Regions from separate parts of the Nonomuraea sp. NPDC003560 genome, predicted to be linked through region 1. Evidence: riboswitches for the same ligand, from Rfam matches in the RefSeq annotation. Region 1 holds a riboswitch; the other holds the start of a gene.
The links. A riboswitch is a leader RNA that binds a small molecule or an ion and turns the genes downstream of it on or off. The one in region 1 is predicted to bind glycine.
Positions count from the first base shown of each region.

Region 1 (7,266 bases):
TACGTCGAGCCCGCCCGGTTCACCGTGTGGGACCTGCCCGTCGCGCTGCTGCCGTACATGTACGTCGAGAAGATCGTCCAGGCCGGCGGGCAGCCCGTGCTGCTGCCGCCGGCCGGCGATCCCGCCCAGGTCGTGGGGCGGCTCGACGGTCTCGTCCTGGCCGGCGGCGGCGACGTCGCCCCGGCCAGGTACGGCCGGGCGGCGCACGAGCGCACCGGCTACGTCCGGGAGTTCCGGGACGAGGCCGAGTTCGCCCTCCTGGCGGCGGCCCTGGAGGCCGGGCTGCCGTTCCTGGGCATCTGCCGCGGCCTGCAGGTGCTCAACGTGCTGCTCGGCGGCACCCTGCACCAGCACCTGCCCGACGTGACCGGGCACACCGGCCACTCCCCCGCGCCCGGCGAGTTCGGCCACCTGCCGGTCACGCCCGTCCCCGGCAGCCGCCTGGCGAAGGTGCTCGGCACGGACCCGGTGGCGGTCCCGCACTACCACCACCAGGCCATCGACCGGCTCGGCCGGGGCCTCACGGTCACCGCCACGGCCGACGACGGGACGATCGAGGCGGTGGAGCTCGACTCCGGCGGGTTCGCGGTGGCGGTCCAGTGGCACCCGGAGGCGGGCGAGGGACCGGCGCTCTTCGAGGCGTTCACGGCGGCCTGCTGAGACCGTTACTGGAAAGCTTCTTTACCTTTTCTGCGCCCTCAAATCGCGCGAAATCCCAGCTCAGGGGGCCATACCACCACGTTATAGCGAACTTGTTGGGTACCGGGTCGCGCCATCCCGGTGTCACCCTGTGTTCATCCCCAGCCGGCCGGGGCTCTTCCACTCCACACCCCCCTGAGGAGCCAGAGAGTGAACCCCAAACTCAGGTTGGGGGCTGCCGCAATGCTCGCGCTAGCCCTGACCACCAGCTCGCTGGTGGGCGCCACGAGCGCCACAGCCCAAGCGTCGCAGGTGGCCGATCCTCCCAGCCCCGACGAGCGCAGGAACGCGATCGCCACCGCACACAACGCGATCCTGGCCGACTCGGCGGCATTGCTGGCATCCGAGCAGGACACGTTCACGCTGACGTCGACCGTCGAAGGCGTCCGCGGCCTGCAGTACCTGACCTACGCCCGCAAGCACGCGGGCCTGCCCGTCTACGGCGGCGACGTGGTCGTCGCCACGGACGCCTCCGGCGCGGTGGTCGACACGGTCGCCACCGGGCAGCGCACGAAGATCGGGATCGGCACGAAGGCGAAGGTCACCGCGGCCCAGGCCGCCGTGACGGCCAGGGCCAAGGTGGCCAGGGTCGAGACCGTCGCCACGCCCGTGCTGTCCGTGCACGCCACCACGACGACCCCGCGACTTGCCTGGGAGGTCCTCGTCACCGGCGCCACCGCCGCCGGTCACGAGACCAAGCTCCACGTCTACGTGGACGCCCTGACCGGCAAGGTCATCGACGACTGGGACGAGGTGCGCGACGGCACCGGCAACAGCTACTACGTCGGCACCGTCACCATCGACACCAGCCCCTCGTACACGATGCGCGACCCCCGCAGGAGCGGCGTCGCGTGCGGCGGCCAGAACGGCTCGCCGTACACGAAGACCACCGACACCTGGGGCAACGGCTCGGGCACGAACCTGGAGACCGCCTGCGTCGACGCGCTCTACGCCGCGCAGCGGGAATGGGACATGCTGAGCGCCTGGCTCGGCCGCAACGGCATCAACGGCCAGGGCGGCGGCTACCCGGCCCGCGTCGGCCTGGCCGACGTCAACGCCTACTGGAACGGCCAGTACGGCTCCTTCGGCCACAACTCCGCCAACTCCCAGCAGCTCACGTCGATGGACGTGGTCGGCCACGAGTTCGGCCACGGCATCTTCCAGTTCACCAGCGGCGGCTCGGGCAGCGGCAACGAGACCGGCGGCATGAACGAGTCCACCGGCGACATCTTCGGCGCGCTCACCGAGGCGTACGCCAACAACCCGAACGACCCGCCGGACTACCTGGTCGGCGAGGAGGTCAACCTCTCCGGGTCCGGGCCGATCCGCAACATGTACAACCCGTCGGCCCTCAACCACCCGAACTGCTACAGCGCCTCCATCCCGAACACCGAGGTGCACGCGGCGGCCGGCCCGCAGAACCACTGGTTCTACCTGGTGGCCGAGGGCACCAACCCCTCGGGCAAGCCCGCCAGCACCCGCTGCGACAACGGCGCCGCGATCACCGGCATCGGCATCCGCAAGGCCGGTGAGGTGTTCATGTCCGCGCTGAACACGAAGACCCAGCCGTGGACGCACGCCAAGGCCAGGGTCGCCACCCTCCAGGCCGCCAAGACCCTGTACCCGGGCAGCTGCACCGAGTTCAACGTGGTCAAGAACGCCTGGGACGGCGTCAGCGTACGGGCCCAGTCCGGCGAGCCGACCTGCACCCAGGGCAGCAACGACTTCTCGGTCAACCTGAACCCCGCCTCCGGCAGCGTCACCCCCGGCCAGAGCACCACGACCACGGTGAGCACCACCGTGACCGGCGGCTCGGCGCAGTCGATCACCCTGCGGACCGGCACCCTGCCGGCCGGCGTGACCGCCTCGTTCAGCCCGGCCACCATCACCGCGGGGCAGAGCTCGACGCTGACGATCACCACCTCGGCGAGCAGCCCGCAGGGCAGCCACTCGATCGCCATCACGGCCGACGGCGCCGACGTGGACCGCCAGGCGACCTACAACCTGCAGATCGGGCAGAGCTCGCCGAACGACTACTCCTTCGGCGTGACCCCGTCGTCGGCCTCGGTGCAGGCCGGCCAGTCGGCCACCGCCACGGTCAGCACGCAGGTCACCGCCGGTCAGGCGCAGAGCATCGCCCTGGCGGCGAGCAACGTGCCCGCGGGCGTGACGGTCAGCTTCAGCCCGTCCACGATCACCGCGGGGCAGTCGTCCACGGTGACGTTCGCGACCACGAGCGGCGTGACGCCCAGCACGTACACGATCAGCCTGAACGCCGACGGCGCGAGCGCCGACCACTCGGCCTCCTTCAGCCTGACGGTGGGCGGCGGCCAGGGCACCACGTGGCAGACGTACACGGCCTACACGGCCGGACAGACCGTCACCTACCAGGGCACCAGCTACCGCTGCCTCCAGGCGCACACCAGCCTGCCGGGCTGGGAGCCGCCCAACACCCCTGCCCTCTGGCAGCCGGTCTAAGTCGCACGACCTGGGCGGCCACGCCGGGGTGGCCGCCCAACCCCCTTGAGGAGCCACAGATCGTGAACGCCATGCTCAGGCTGGGCGCCGCGGCCACCGCCGCGTTGGCCCTGACCCTCACCACGCCGGCCGGACCGGTCGGCGCCGCCGCCGACCCCGCGCCCGACATCCCCGTCGCGAACGTGACGGCGCATCTGAGCCAGTTGCAGTCCATCGCCACGAGCAACGGCGGCAACCGCGCCTCGGGCAGGCCGGGCTTCACCGCCTCGATGAACTACATCAAGGGCAAGCTGGACGCGGCCGGCTTCACCACCCGCGTGCAGAACTTCAGCGGCGGCAGCAACCTGATCGCCGACTGGCCGGGCGGCCCGGCCAACCAGACCGTGATGCTCGGCGCCCACCTCGACAGCGTCGCGGCCGGCCCCGGGATCAACGACAACGGTTCCGGCTCGGCCGCGCTCCTGGAGAACGCCCTCACCCTGGCCGCCCGCAAGCCCACCCTCACCAAGCACGTGCGGTTCGGCTGGTGGGGCGCCGAAGAGGCGGGCATGGTCGGGTCCAGGTACTACGTGCAGAACGGCGGCGCGAGCGGCGTCGAGGTGTACCTGAACTTCGACATGATCGCCTCGACCAACGCCGGTTACTTCGTCTACGACGACGACGCGGCGATCCAGCGCACCTTCAACGACTACTTCGCCACCATCGGCCTGCAGACCGAGGGTGACAGGGAGGGCGACGGCCGCAGCGACCACGCCTCGTTCAAGAGCGCGGGCGTCCGGGTCGGCGGCCTGGCCACGGGGGCCGGGGCGGTCAAGAGCTCGGCCCAGGCCGCCAAGTGGGGCGGCTCGGCCGGGCAGGCGTTCGACCGCTGCTACCACAGCGCGTGCGACAGCTACCCGAGCGCCATCAACACCACGGCGCTCGACCGCAACTCCGACGCCATCGCTTACGCCATATGGAAGCTCGCCGTGGGCACCGGCACGCCCACGGAGAACGACTACTCGATCTCGGTGACCCCGTCGTCGGCATCGGTCCAGGCCGGTCAGTCGGCTACCGCGGCGGTCAGTACCCAGGTCACGTCCGGCCAGGCGCAGAGCGTCGCGCTCTCCGCCGGGAACGTGCCGAGCGGGGTCACCGTCTCCTTCAGCCCGTCCACCGTTCAGGCGGGCCAGTCGTCCACCGTCACGATCGCCACCACCGGCGGCGTCGCGGCGGGGACGTACACCATAGGGATCAACGGCGACGGGGCGACGGCGGACCACTCCGCGTCCTTCACCCTGACCGTCGGAGGGGACGGCCAGGGCACCACGTGGACGGCTTACAAGTCGTACACGGCCGGGGACGTCGTCACCTACCAGGGGGTCAGCTACCGCTGCCTCCAGGCGCACACCAGCCTGCCGGGCTGGGAGCCGCCGAACGTGCCCGCCCTCTGGGCGCGGGCCTGACCGTCGGGCCTGATCTCCGGGCCTGTGATCTGTAGGGCCTGATCCCCGCGGGCCGGTCACCGCCGGCCCGCCCCGAGCTGCCGCGTGCGAGCTGACCTGCCATGACCGGCTCGCGCGCGGCCACCAACGCGGCCGCGACCCCGCCTCTCCGGGGCCGCGGCCGCTTTTCGCTGCGTGCGGGATGTCGAGGATGCCGCGGATGGTGGAGGGCGAAGCGCGACAACACCCCCATGACGGCACTAGGCTGACGGACATCACCGGCGAAACCGTGCGGGAGAGCACCCTGACAGCCGGTCAGGGTCCCTGAAGGAGCAAGCCCTCCCCGCGAACCTCTCAAGGCAAAGGACCGCGCGGCAGCCCTGTAAGGCGTTCTTACGGGGAGGTGACCTCTGGAAAGCAGGCCCTCGGGGCCTCGCCGAAGGTGAAAGTCCGGTAAAACTCGGGCGAAGCTCTCAGGCATCCATGACAGAGGGGGAGGATGCTGGCATCCAATCCTGTCCTGAGGTGCGACAAATGTCCCGACCTACGCCGCTACGAGACGTCCACGAGGCCCTAGGCGCCACGCTGACTGACTTCGCCGGCTGGCTCATGCCGCTCCGGTACGGCAGCGAGTCCGCGGAGCACAAAGCCGTCCGCGAGGCGGCCGGGCTGTTCGACCTCTCGCACATGGGCGAGATCTTCCTGACCGGCCCGCAGGCCGGAGAGGCCCTCGACTACGCGCTGGTCGGCCACCTGTCGGCGCTCGCGCCCGGCCGGGCCAGGTACACGATGATCGTGGACGAGCGCGGCGGGGTGCTCGACGACCTCATCGTCTACCGGCTGGCGGACGAGGAGTTCATGGTGGTGGCCAACGCCTCGAACTCCGACAAGGTCGCGGATGAGCTGAAAAATCGTACTAAGTCGTATGACGCGACGGTCGATGACCGCTCCCAGCAGTACGCCCTCATCGCGATCCAGGGCCCGAAGGCCCAGGAGATCCTGGCCACGCTCACCGACGCCGACCTCGACGGTCTCAAGTACTACGCGGGCCTGCCCGGCGTGGTCGACGGCCGCCAGGCGCTCATCGCCCGTACCGGCTACACCGGCGAGGACGGCTTCGAGCTGTTCGTCGCCAACCAGGACGCCGTGCCGCTCTGGCGCGCCCTGGAGGCCGCGGGCGAGCCGCACGGGCTGCGCGCCGCCGGTCTGTCCAGCCGCGACACCCTCAGGCTGGAGGCCGGCATGCCGCTCTACGGCAACGAGCTGAGCTCCGACCTGACCCCGTTCGACGCGGGGCTGGGCAGAGTGGTGAAATTCGACAAGCCCGGTGACTTCGTCGGCAGGGCGGCACTGGAGGCGGTCAAGGACGACCAGCCCCGCCGCCGCCTCGTCGGCCTGGTCGCCCAGGGCCGCCGGGTGCCGCGTCACGGCTACCCGGTCACCCGCGACGGCGCCGTCGTCGGCGAGGTCACCAGCGGTGCGCCCTCCCAGACCCTGGGCAAGCCCATCGCGATGGCCTACGTGGACGCCGGGGCCGACACAGGTCTGGCCGTGGACATCCGGGGCAGCCATGAACCTATGGACCTGGTCGAGCTGCCCTTCTACAGGAGGAACAAGTGAGCAACATCCCTGACGACCTGAACTACACCAAGGAGCACGAGTGGGTGTCGGGCGTGGACGACGGCATCACCGTGACCGTCGGCATCACGGCCTTCGCCGCCGAGGCTCTTGGTGACGTCGTCTTCGTGCAGCTCCCCGAGGTCGGTTCGACCGTCGAGGCGGGTGACTCGGTCGGCGAGGTGGAGTCCACCAAGTCGGTGAGCGAGATCTACGCGCCCGTCGGCGGCGAGATCGTCGAGGTGAACTCGGCCGTGGCCGACGACCCGTCGCTGGCCAACAGCGACCCGTACGGCGACGGCTGGATGTTCCGCGTCCGCATGGAGGGCGACGCGGAGGACCTGCTGTCCGCCGAGGAGTACACGGCGCTCACCTCAGGCGAGTCCTGACACCAACGCCGGGGCCCGCCGCGGGCCCCGGCACTTCCTGAACTGAAGGGCGCCCATCAATGGCGATCAGCGTCTTCGACCTCTTCAAGATCGGCATCGGACCGTCCAGCTCCCACACGGGCGGCCCGATGGCCGCCGCGCACAAGTTCGCCCGCGGGCTGCACGACGACGGCCTGCTCCCCCGCGTGGCCCGCGTCGAGGTCATCCTGTACGGCTCGCTCGGCCTGACCGGCAAGGGCCACGGCAGCGACAAGGCGGTGCTGCTCGGCCTGTCCGGTGAGAAGCCGGAACTGGTCGACGTCGACTCCGTGGACGCCCGCCTGGCCGAGATGCGCGCCGCGGGCACGGTCAAGCTCTACGGCGAGCACGAGATCCCCTTCGTCGTGGGCCAGGACCTCGTCTTCGAGCGCAAGATCTCCCTGCCCGAGCACCCCAACGGCATGCGCTTCACCGCCCGCGACGAGCAGGGCGAGACCGTGCGCGAGAAGGTCTACTTCTCCGTCGGCGGCGGCTTCGTCGTGGACGAGAAGGCCACCGGCGCCGACCGCATCAAGCCCGACGACACCGTCCTGCCCTACCCGTTCGCCTCGGGCGAGGAGCTGCTCAAGCACTGCTCGAACACCGGCCTGTCGATCTCCGCCCTCATGCTGGAGAACGAG
Region 1 covers NZ_JBIAOF010000003.1:217,458-224,723, forward strand. The annotation lists gene ACFYUV_RS11885 (gamma-glutamyl-gamma-aminobutyrate hydrolase family protein) at 1-660, shown strand, start outside; gene ACFYUV_RS11890 (M4 family metallopeptidase) at 883-3,177, shown strand; gene ACFYUV_RS11895 (M28 family peptidase) at 3,249-4,622, shown strand; glycine riboswitch at 4,884-4,981, shown strand; glycine riboswitch at 5,002-5,101, shown strand; gene gcvT (glycine cleavage system aminomethyltransferase GcvT) at 5,136-6,221, shown strand; gene gcvH (glycine cleavage system protein GcvH) at 6,218-6,607, shown strand; gene ACFYUV_RS11910 (L-serine ammonia-lyase) at 6,667-7,266, shown strand, end outside.

Region 2 (7,266 bases), on a different contig from region 1:
GCCCCCGACATGGACGGCGCGCAGGCACTGCTCGAACGGTGGGCCCGCGTGGTCGAGCAGGCGGCCGTCTGATCACGTAGAGTAGCGGAAAAGCCTTCGCCCGAGATGTGCGCGCGGAGTGCCGCAAGATCGTAATGTAGAAACGCGCGGCGGCATGGACCACGGGGTGGGGGCGGCGGTAACTTTGTCAGCGTCCGAACCGCAGTCCAGCGCCCCGCCTTGACCTTTGCCGCTGATCAGCGTAAGTTGCGGCATTCGCAAACTTGAAGAGCGAAGGCAGGCGCGTCCCCAGCACCGTCGCCGCGTCTTCGCGGTAGGAGGCCGAGCCGATCGATGCCGAGCGTCTACTGCACGCAGTGCGGGCACGCCAACCCCGAGGATGCCCGTTTCTGTTCCCGCTGTGGGTCACCGCTGACCAGACCCGAGGTCTCCGGGGACACCACGTCGACGATCTCGGTCGCGGGAATCGAGGCGTACGAGGCTGAGACAGGCGACATGCTCCTGGCCGAACGGGCGCTGGTCGAACAGCTCCCGCCCGGCACGGCGTTGCTCACGGTCACCAGGGGGCCCAACCAGGGCAGCCGGTTCCGGCTGGACAAGGATCTCACCACGACCGGGCGCCACCCGGAGAGCGACATCTTCCTCGACGACATCACCGTCTCCCGTCGCCACGTCGAGTTCTACCGCCACCGCGGCGGCCAGTTCTCCGTACGGGACGTGGGCAGCCTCAACGGCACCTACGTCAACCGGGAGCGCATCGAGGAGGTTCCCCTGCACTCCGGAGACGAGGTGCAGATCGGCAAGTTCCGCCTCGTCTTCCTGATGAGGGTCAACGCCGGCGCATGAGCTCACAGGCGGCACGCTCGCACATGAGCATCGGGGAGGTGCTCGCCCTGCTGCAGGGCGAGTTCCCCGACGTCACCGTGTCCAAGATCCGCTTCTTGGAGGGTGAGGGGCTGATCGAGCCCGAGCGCAGCCCCTCGGGCTACCGCAAGTTCACCCATCTCCACGTCGAGCAGTTGCGTTTCATCCTGACCGAGCAGCGCGACCACTACCTGCCGCTGCGGGTGATCAAGGACAAGATGGCCGAGAGCTTCGGCCGTCCGCGCGCGGTGCAGCAGACGCAGGAGATCCGCTACGACCGGGCCCAGTTGCTGGAGGCGGCCGGCATCGACGAGGAGACCCTCGCCGAGCTGGAGGACTACGGCCTGCTGGCCCCCGTGGCCAGGCGCTACGACGAGGAGGCGCTGAAGATCGCGCGCAGCGTCGGCGCCCTGGCCCGCTTCGGCCTGCACGCCCGCCACCTGCGCGCGGTCAAGGCCGCCGCCGAGCGGGAGTGCGGGCTGGTCGAGCAGACCGTCGCGCCCATACTCAAGCGGCGCGCGCCCGGCGCCATCGGCGAGGCCGACGAGGCCGCCAGGGAGTTGTCCACGCTCCTGCTCGACCTGCACGCCTCCCTGGTGCGCCTCGGCGTCAGGTCTGTCCTGGGCCGCTGAGGGCACAGAGCTGGAAGGCCGGGGCACATTCCAGGCCTGCCGGGTGTTACGTTGAAATGCATAAGCGTGTAGCAGAAACGACCCAGTCAACAGCTGTGCCGGGCGACCGGCCGGCCGAATACGGAGCAGCCCGTGTTGCAGATGGAGGTCGTGGGCGTTCGAGTTGAGATGCCCACAAATCAGCCGATCGTCTTGCTCAAGGAGGCACACGGGGAACGGTTCCTTCCGATCTGGATCGGCATGACCGAGGCGACCGCGATCGCCCTGGCGCAGGCCGAGGAGCCGCCGCCCCGGCCGCTCACCCACGACCTGTTCAGGGACGTGCTGAGCGCGCTCGGCGTCGGGCTGCGCGCGGTCAACATCGTGGCCCTGCGTGACGGCATCTTCTTCGCCGACCTGGTGTTCTCCAACGGCGTGGAGGTCAGCGCCCGCCCCTCCGACTCGATCGCCCTGGCGCTGCGCACCGGCGCGCGCATCTTCGCCAGCGAAGAGGTGGTCCAGGAGGCCGGCGTGATCATCCCTGACGACCAGGAGGACGAGGTGGAGAAGTTCAGGGAGTTCCTTGACACGATCACTCCCGAGGACTTCGGCAGGGCGGGGTAGGTATTTCAGTGCATTTACGCTTCACGACGCGCCGAGCCGGATCGTTGACTGAGCATGGTCACGGTCCTACGGTGCAAGTGAAACCCGTGGTCGCCCTTTACGAACCCCCAGATCAGGCCATGGGATGAGAGAAAGCCGGAGGTCCGCGTGGCGGTCAGCAGCGGCGAGGGAAAGACGGCCGGCCAGGAAGATCCGGTGCGGCGCGAGAGCGCGCGGCAGCGTGCCGGAGAGCAGGGACTGCTCTTCGACGAGCAGCCCGCGACGGTGCCCGACGACATCGGATACCGCGGGCCCACAGCCTGCTCGGCAGCCGGCATCACCTACAGGCAGCTCGACTACTGGGCGCGCACGGGCCTGGTCGAGCCCACGATAAGAGCCGCGCACGGCTCGGGCTCGCAGCGGCTCTACAGCTTCCGCGACATCCTGGTGCTCAAGGTCGTCAAGCGGCTGCTCGACACCGGGGTGTCGTTGCAGCAGATCCGCACCGCGGTGCAGCATCTGCGTGACCGCGGGGTCGCCGACCTCGCGCAGATCACGCTCATGAGTGACGGTGTCAGCGTCTACGAGTGCACCTCGGCCGACGAGGTGATCGATCTCCTCCAGGGCGGCCAGGGCGTGTTCGGCATCGCGCTCGGCCGGGTCTGGCGAGAGGTCGAGGGCTCCCTCGCGGAGCTGCCGGGGGAACGGGCGGCGGTCGAGGACACCGTCCCGGCCGACCATCCCGCTGACGAGCTCGCCAAGCGGCGTCGCGCACGCCGCACGGGGTGAGCTGAACCGCTGAACACACCGTAGTAATCTAGGACAGAGTAAGGCTGATGACCCCGTGCGGGAGAGTCCCTGGGCTACGGTCCTGGGGCGCCGAAGGAGCAACCCTCCCCGGAATCTCTCAGGCATCCCGTACCGCTCGGGTGAGGCAACTCTGGAAAGCAGGTGCGCCCGCCAGGCGCACCTCACCGACGGTGCAAGCCCCACGGTGGGGTGAAGCTCTCAGGTCGCGATGACGTCGCGATGACAGAGGGGGAGATCCGGCACTCGCCCGCGCCCTGGCGCCGGTCTCCAAGCCTCGGGAGGCAACCTCCATGACCGACCTGTCCGCTCCGCCGTTCTCGTCCAGGCACATCGGCCCATCGGAGTCCGAGCAGCAGCGCATGCTCGAGGCCGTGGGCTTCGAGTCCGTCGGCGATCTGGTGGCCGTGGCCGTGCCCGAGGCCATCAGGGTCAAGGACCGGCTCAAGCTGCCGGCCGCCGCGAGCGAGACCGAGGCCATCGCCGAGCTGCGCGAGCTGGCCTCCCGCAACCGGGTGCTGACCTCCATGATCGGCCTGGGCTACTACGACACCGTCACGCCCGCCGTCATCCGGCGCAACCTGCTGGAGAATCCGGGCTGGTACACCGCCTACACGCCGTACCAGCCGGAGATCTCGCAGGGCCGCCTGGAGGCGCTGCTGAACTTCCAGACGGTCGTCTCCGACCTGACCGGCCTCGACGTCGCCGGCGCCTCCCTGCTGGACGAGGCCACCGCCGCGGCCGAGGCCATGACGCTGGCCCGCCGGGCCGGCAAGTCCAAGAGCGACGTGTTCGTGGTCGACGCCGACACGCTGCCCCAGACCAAGGCCGTGCTGGCCACCCGCGCCGAGCCGCTCGGCATCACGCTGGTCGAGCACGACCTCGACGGCGAGCTGCCCGAGTGCTTCGGCGTGCTCGTCCAGTACCCGGGAGCCTCGGGCCGGCTGCGCGACTTCCGCGACGTGGCCGCCAGGGCGCACGAGGCCGGCGCGCTCGTCGTGGCCGCCGCCGACCTGCTGGCCCTCACGCTGGTGGCCGCCCCCGGCGAGCTGGGCGCCGACATCGCCGTCGGCTCCTCCCAGCGCTTCGGCGTCTCCTTCGGGTTCGGCGGGCCGCACGCGGCCTACATGTCCGTACGCGAGGGCCTGCAGCGGCAGATGCCCGGCCGTCTGGTCGGCGTGTCGGTCGATGTCGACGGCGACCCCGCCTACCGGCTGGCCCTGCAGACCCGCGAGCAGCACATCCGCCGGGAGAAGGCCACCAGCAACATCTGCACCGCCCAGGTGCTGCTGGCCGTGATCGCCGGCATGTACGCCGTCTACCACGGCCCCGAGGGCCTGCGCCGGATCGCGCACCGCGTGCACCGGCACGCCGTCGCGCTGGCCGGCGGGCTGCGCGAGGCCGGCCTGGAGGTCGTGCACGGCGAGTTCTTCGACACCGTGCTCGTCCGCGTGCCCGGCAGGGCCGCCGAGGTGGTGGCCGCCGCCGCCGAGCGGGGCGTCAACCTGTGGCAGACCGGCGACGACCACGTCTCGATCGCCTGCGACGAGAAGACCGGCGCCGCCGAGCTGGTCAAGGTGTGGGCCGCCTTCGGCGTCGAGCGCGAGGAGGTGGCGCTGGAGGCCGACGCGCTGCCGGCCGAGCTGCTGCGCGAGTCGGACTACCTGACCCACCCGGTCTTCCACAGCCACCGCTCCGAGACCGCGATGCTGCGCTACCTGCGCAGGCTCCAGGACAAGGACATCGCGCTCGACCGTTCGATGATCCCGCTCGGCTCGTGCACGATGAAGCTGAACGCGACCACCGAGATGGAGCCGATCACCTGGCCGGAGTTCGCCGGCGTGCACCCGTACGCGCCGGAGGCCCAGACCGAGGGCTACCGGGAGCTCATCGGCACGCTGGAGGGCTGGCTGGCCGAGGTGACCGGCTACGACGCGGTCTCCATCCAGCCGAACGCCGGCTCCCAGGGCGAGTTCGCCGGCCTGCTGGCCATCCGCGCCTACCACCAGGCCAACGGCGACACCGAGCGGGACGTGTGCCTGATCCCGTCGTCGGCCCACGGCACGAACGCGGCCAGCGCCGTCATGGCGGGCATGCGGGTCGTGGTCGTGGCCTGCGACAGCGACGGCAACATCGACCTGGCCGACCTCGACGCCAAGATCGCCAAGCACCGCGACAAGCTTGCCGCGATCATGGTGACGTACCCGTCCACGCACGGCGTGTACGAGGAGTCGATCACCGAGGTCTGCGCCAAGGTGCACGAGGCCGGCGGCCAGGTCTACGTCGACGGCGCCAATCTCAACGCCCTGGTGGGCCTGGCCAAGCCGGGCGAGTTCGGGGCCGACGTGTCCCACCTCAACCTGCACAAGACGTTCTGCATCCCGCACGGCGGCGGCGGCCCCGGCGTCGGCCCGGTCGCGGTCCGCGGCCACCTGGCGGCCTACCTGCCCGGCCACCCGCTGCGCGACGGCGGCCCGGTCGGCCCGGTCTCGGCCGCCCCGTACGGCTCGGCGGGCATCCTGCCGATCTCGTGGGCGTACGTGCGGATGATGGGCTCCGAGGGCCTCACGGCGGCCACCGAGCAGGCCATCCTGTCGGCCAACTACCTGGCCCGGCGGCTGGCCCCGCACTACCCGGTGCTCTACACCGGCCGCGGCGGCCTGGTGGCCCACGAGTGCATCGTGGACCTGCGCCAGATCACCAAGGAGACCGGCGTCACCGTCGACGACGTGGCCAAGCGCCTGATCGACTACGGCTTCCACGCGCCGACCATGTCGTTCCCGGTGGCCGGGACGCTGATGATCGAGCCGACCGAGAGCGAGGACCTGGACGAGCTCGACCGGTTCGTGGACGCGATGATCGCCATCCGCGGCGAGATCGCCAAGGTGGCCTCCGGCGACTACGACAAGACCGACAACCCGCTGCGCAACGCGCCGCACACGGCCGAGTCGGTCACCGCCGACGAGTGGGCCCACCCGTACTCGCGGACCGAGGCGGCCTACCCGGTGGCCTCGCTGCGCGAGGGCAAGTACTGGGTGCCGGTGCGCCGCATCGACCAGGCGTACGGCGACCGCAACCTGGTGTGCTCCTGCCCGCCGCTGGAGGCGTACGAGGACTGATCCGCCCGCGCGGGTCCCCGCCCGGGGGCCCGCGCCGGATCTGGCCCAGTCCTGCACCGTCAAGTGAGCAGACATGATCGCGGCGAGCCGTTAGGCTCGGTGCGATCCGTCGCCTGAAGGAGCTCTCTTGACGTTCTCAGAGCTGGAGACCCCGCCTCTCGACACCGCCCGCCGCCTGGCCGAGGGCGGCGACCTGGAGGGTGCGGCGGCGATCCTGACCGAGTTGGTCGCCGACCCCGACAGCCCCGACCGGGCCCAGGCGGCCGTGGGGCTGGCCGTGGTGCTCGACGAGCGCGGCGACACCGAGGCCGCCCGCGCCGCGGCCCGCACCGCGCTGGCCACCGGCCATCCCGAGTACGCCGCCCAGGCCGCCTGCCACCTGGCCCAGGGTTTCGAGCGCGAGGGCCGCGACGAGCAGGCCAGAGCCGCCTGGCAGGCGGTGCTCGGCGTCGGCACGCCGGCCTACGTCCCGCTGGCGCACCTCGCGCTGGCCCGGCTGGCCGGCAGCCCGCAGGAGGCCGGCAAGGAGCTGCGCTCCGCCCTCGACGCGAGCCTTGACTCGGGCGACGCCGAGGCCGCCGCGCACGCGGCCCGCCAGCTCGCCGAGACGCTGCTGGAATACGGCGACCCGGGGGAGGCCGCCGGGCTGCTGCTGGACGCGCTGGAGTTCGCCCCCGCGCGGGAGCTGCCGGGGCTGCGGGTGCTGCTCGGCATCGCGCACCTGGAACTGGCCTGCGCCGAGTTCGCCGAGGCCGTCGAGAGCGGGGCCGACCCCCAGACGGGCGCGCTGGCCATCGAGCTGCTGGCGCGCACGCTGCCGCTGCGCGGCCGCACCGAGGACGCCGGCCAGGTGTGGACCTACGGCCTCGAACACGAGGACCAGACCATGGCCGCCGAGGTCCGGCTGCGCTTCCACCGCGACACCTGAGTGCCGTGCGGCGGCTCAGCCGCGGCGCATGATGGCCACGGCGGCGGCCACGTTGATGGCGACGATCGCCAGCCACGTGATCGTCAGGCCGACCAGCCCCGAGTTGCCGGCCGCGATGGCGGTCAGCGGGATGCCGAGGCCCATCGAGCCCAGCGCGACGGGGATCATCGCCGCGCCGTTGTTCTGCCGCTGCCTGGGCTTGGCCGGGGGAAGGCCGTGGCCGCTCAGCTCGGCCTGGACGCGGGCGGCGATGGTGGCGTCGAGCCGTTCGACGAAGGACTCGACGAGCGCGGCCTCGTAGTCGGGGCCGAGGTCGCGGCGGGCGTCGAGGGTG
Region 2 covers NZ_JBIAOF010000009.1:437,001-444,266, reverse strand. The annotation lists gene ACFYUV_RS33345 (sugar phosphate nucleotidyltransferase) at 1-72, shown strand, start outside; gene ACFYUV_RS33340 (FHA domain-containing protein) at 334-846, shown strand; gene ACFYUV_RS33335 (MerR family transcriptional regulator) at 870-1,496, shown strand; gene ACFYUV_RS33330 (bifunctional nuclease family protein) at 1,629-2,099, shown strand; gene ACFYUV_RS33325 (MerR family transcriptional regulator) at 2,247-2,867, shown strand; glycine riboswitch at 2,916-3,012, shown strand; gene gcvP (aminomethyl-transferring glycine dehydrogenase) at 3,179-6,004, shown strand; gene ACFYUV_RS33315 (tetratricopeptide repeat protein) at 6,132-6,932, shown strand; gene ACFYUV_RS33310 (hypothetical protein) at 6,948-7,266, opposite strand, start outside.
Region 2: linked by a shared signal. The riboswitch ahead of gcvP (aminomethyl-transferring glycine dehydrogenase) and the one ahead of gcvT (glycine cleavage system aminomethyltransferase GcvT) in region 1 are both predicted to bind glycine.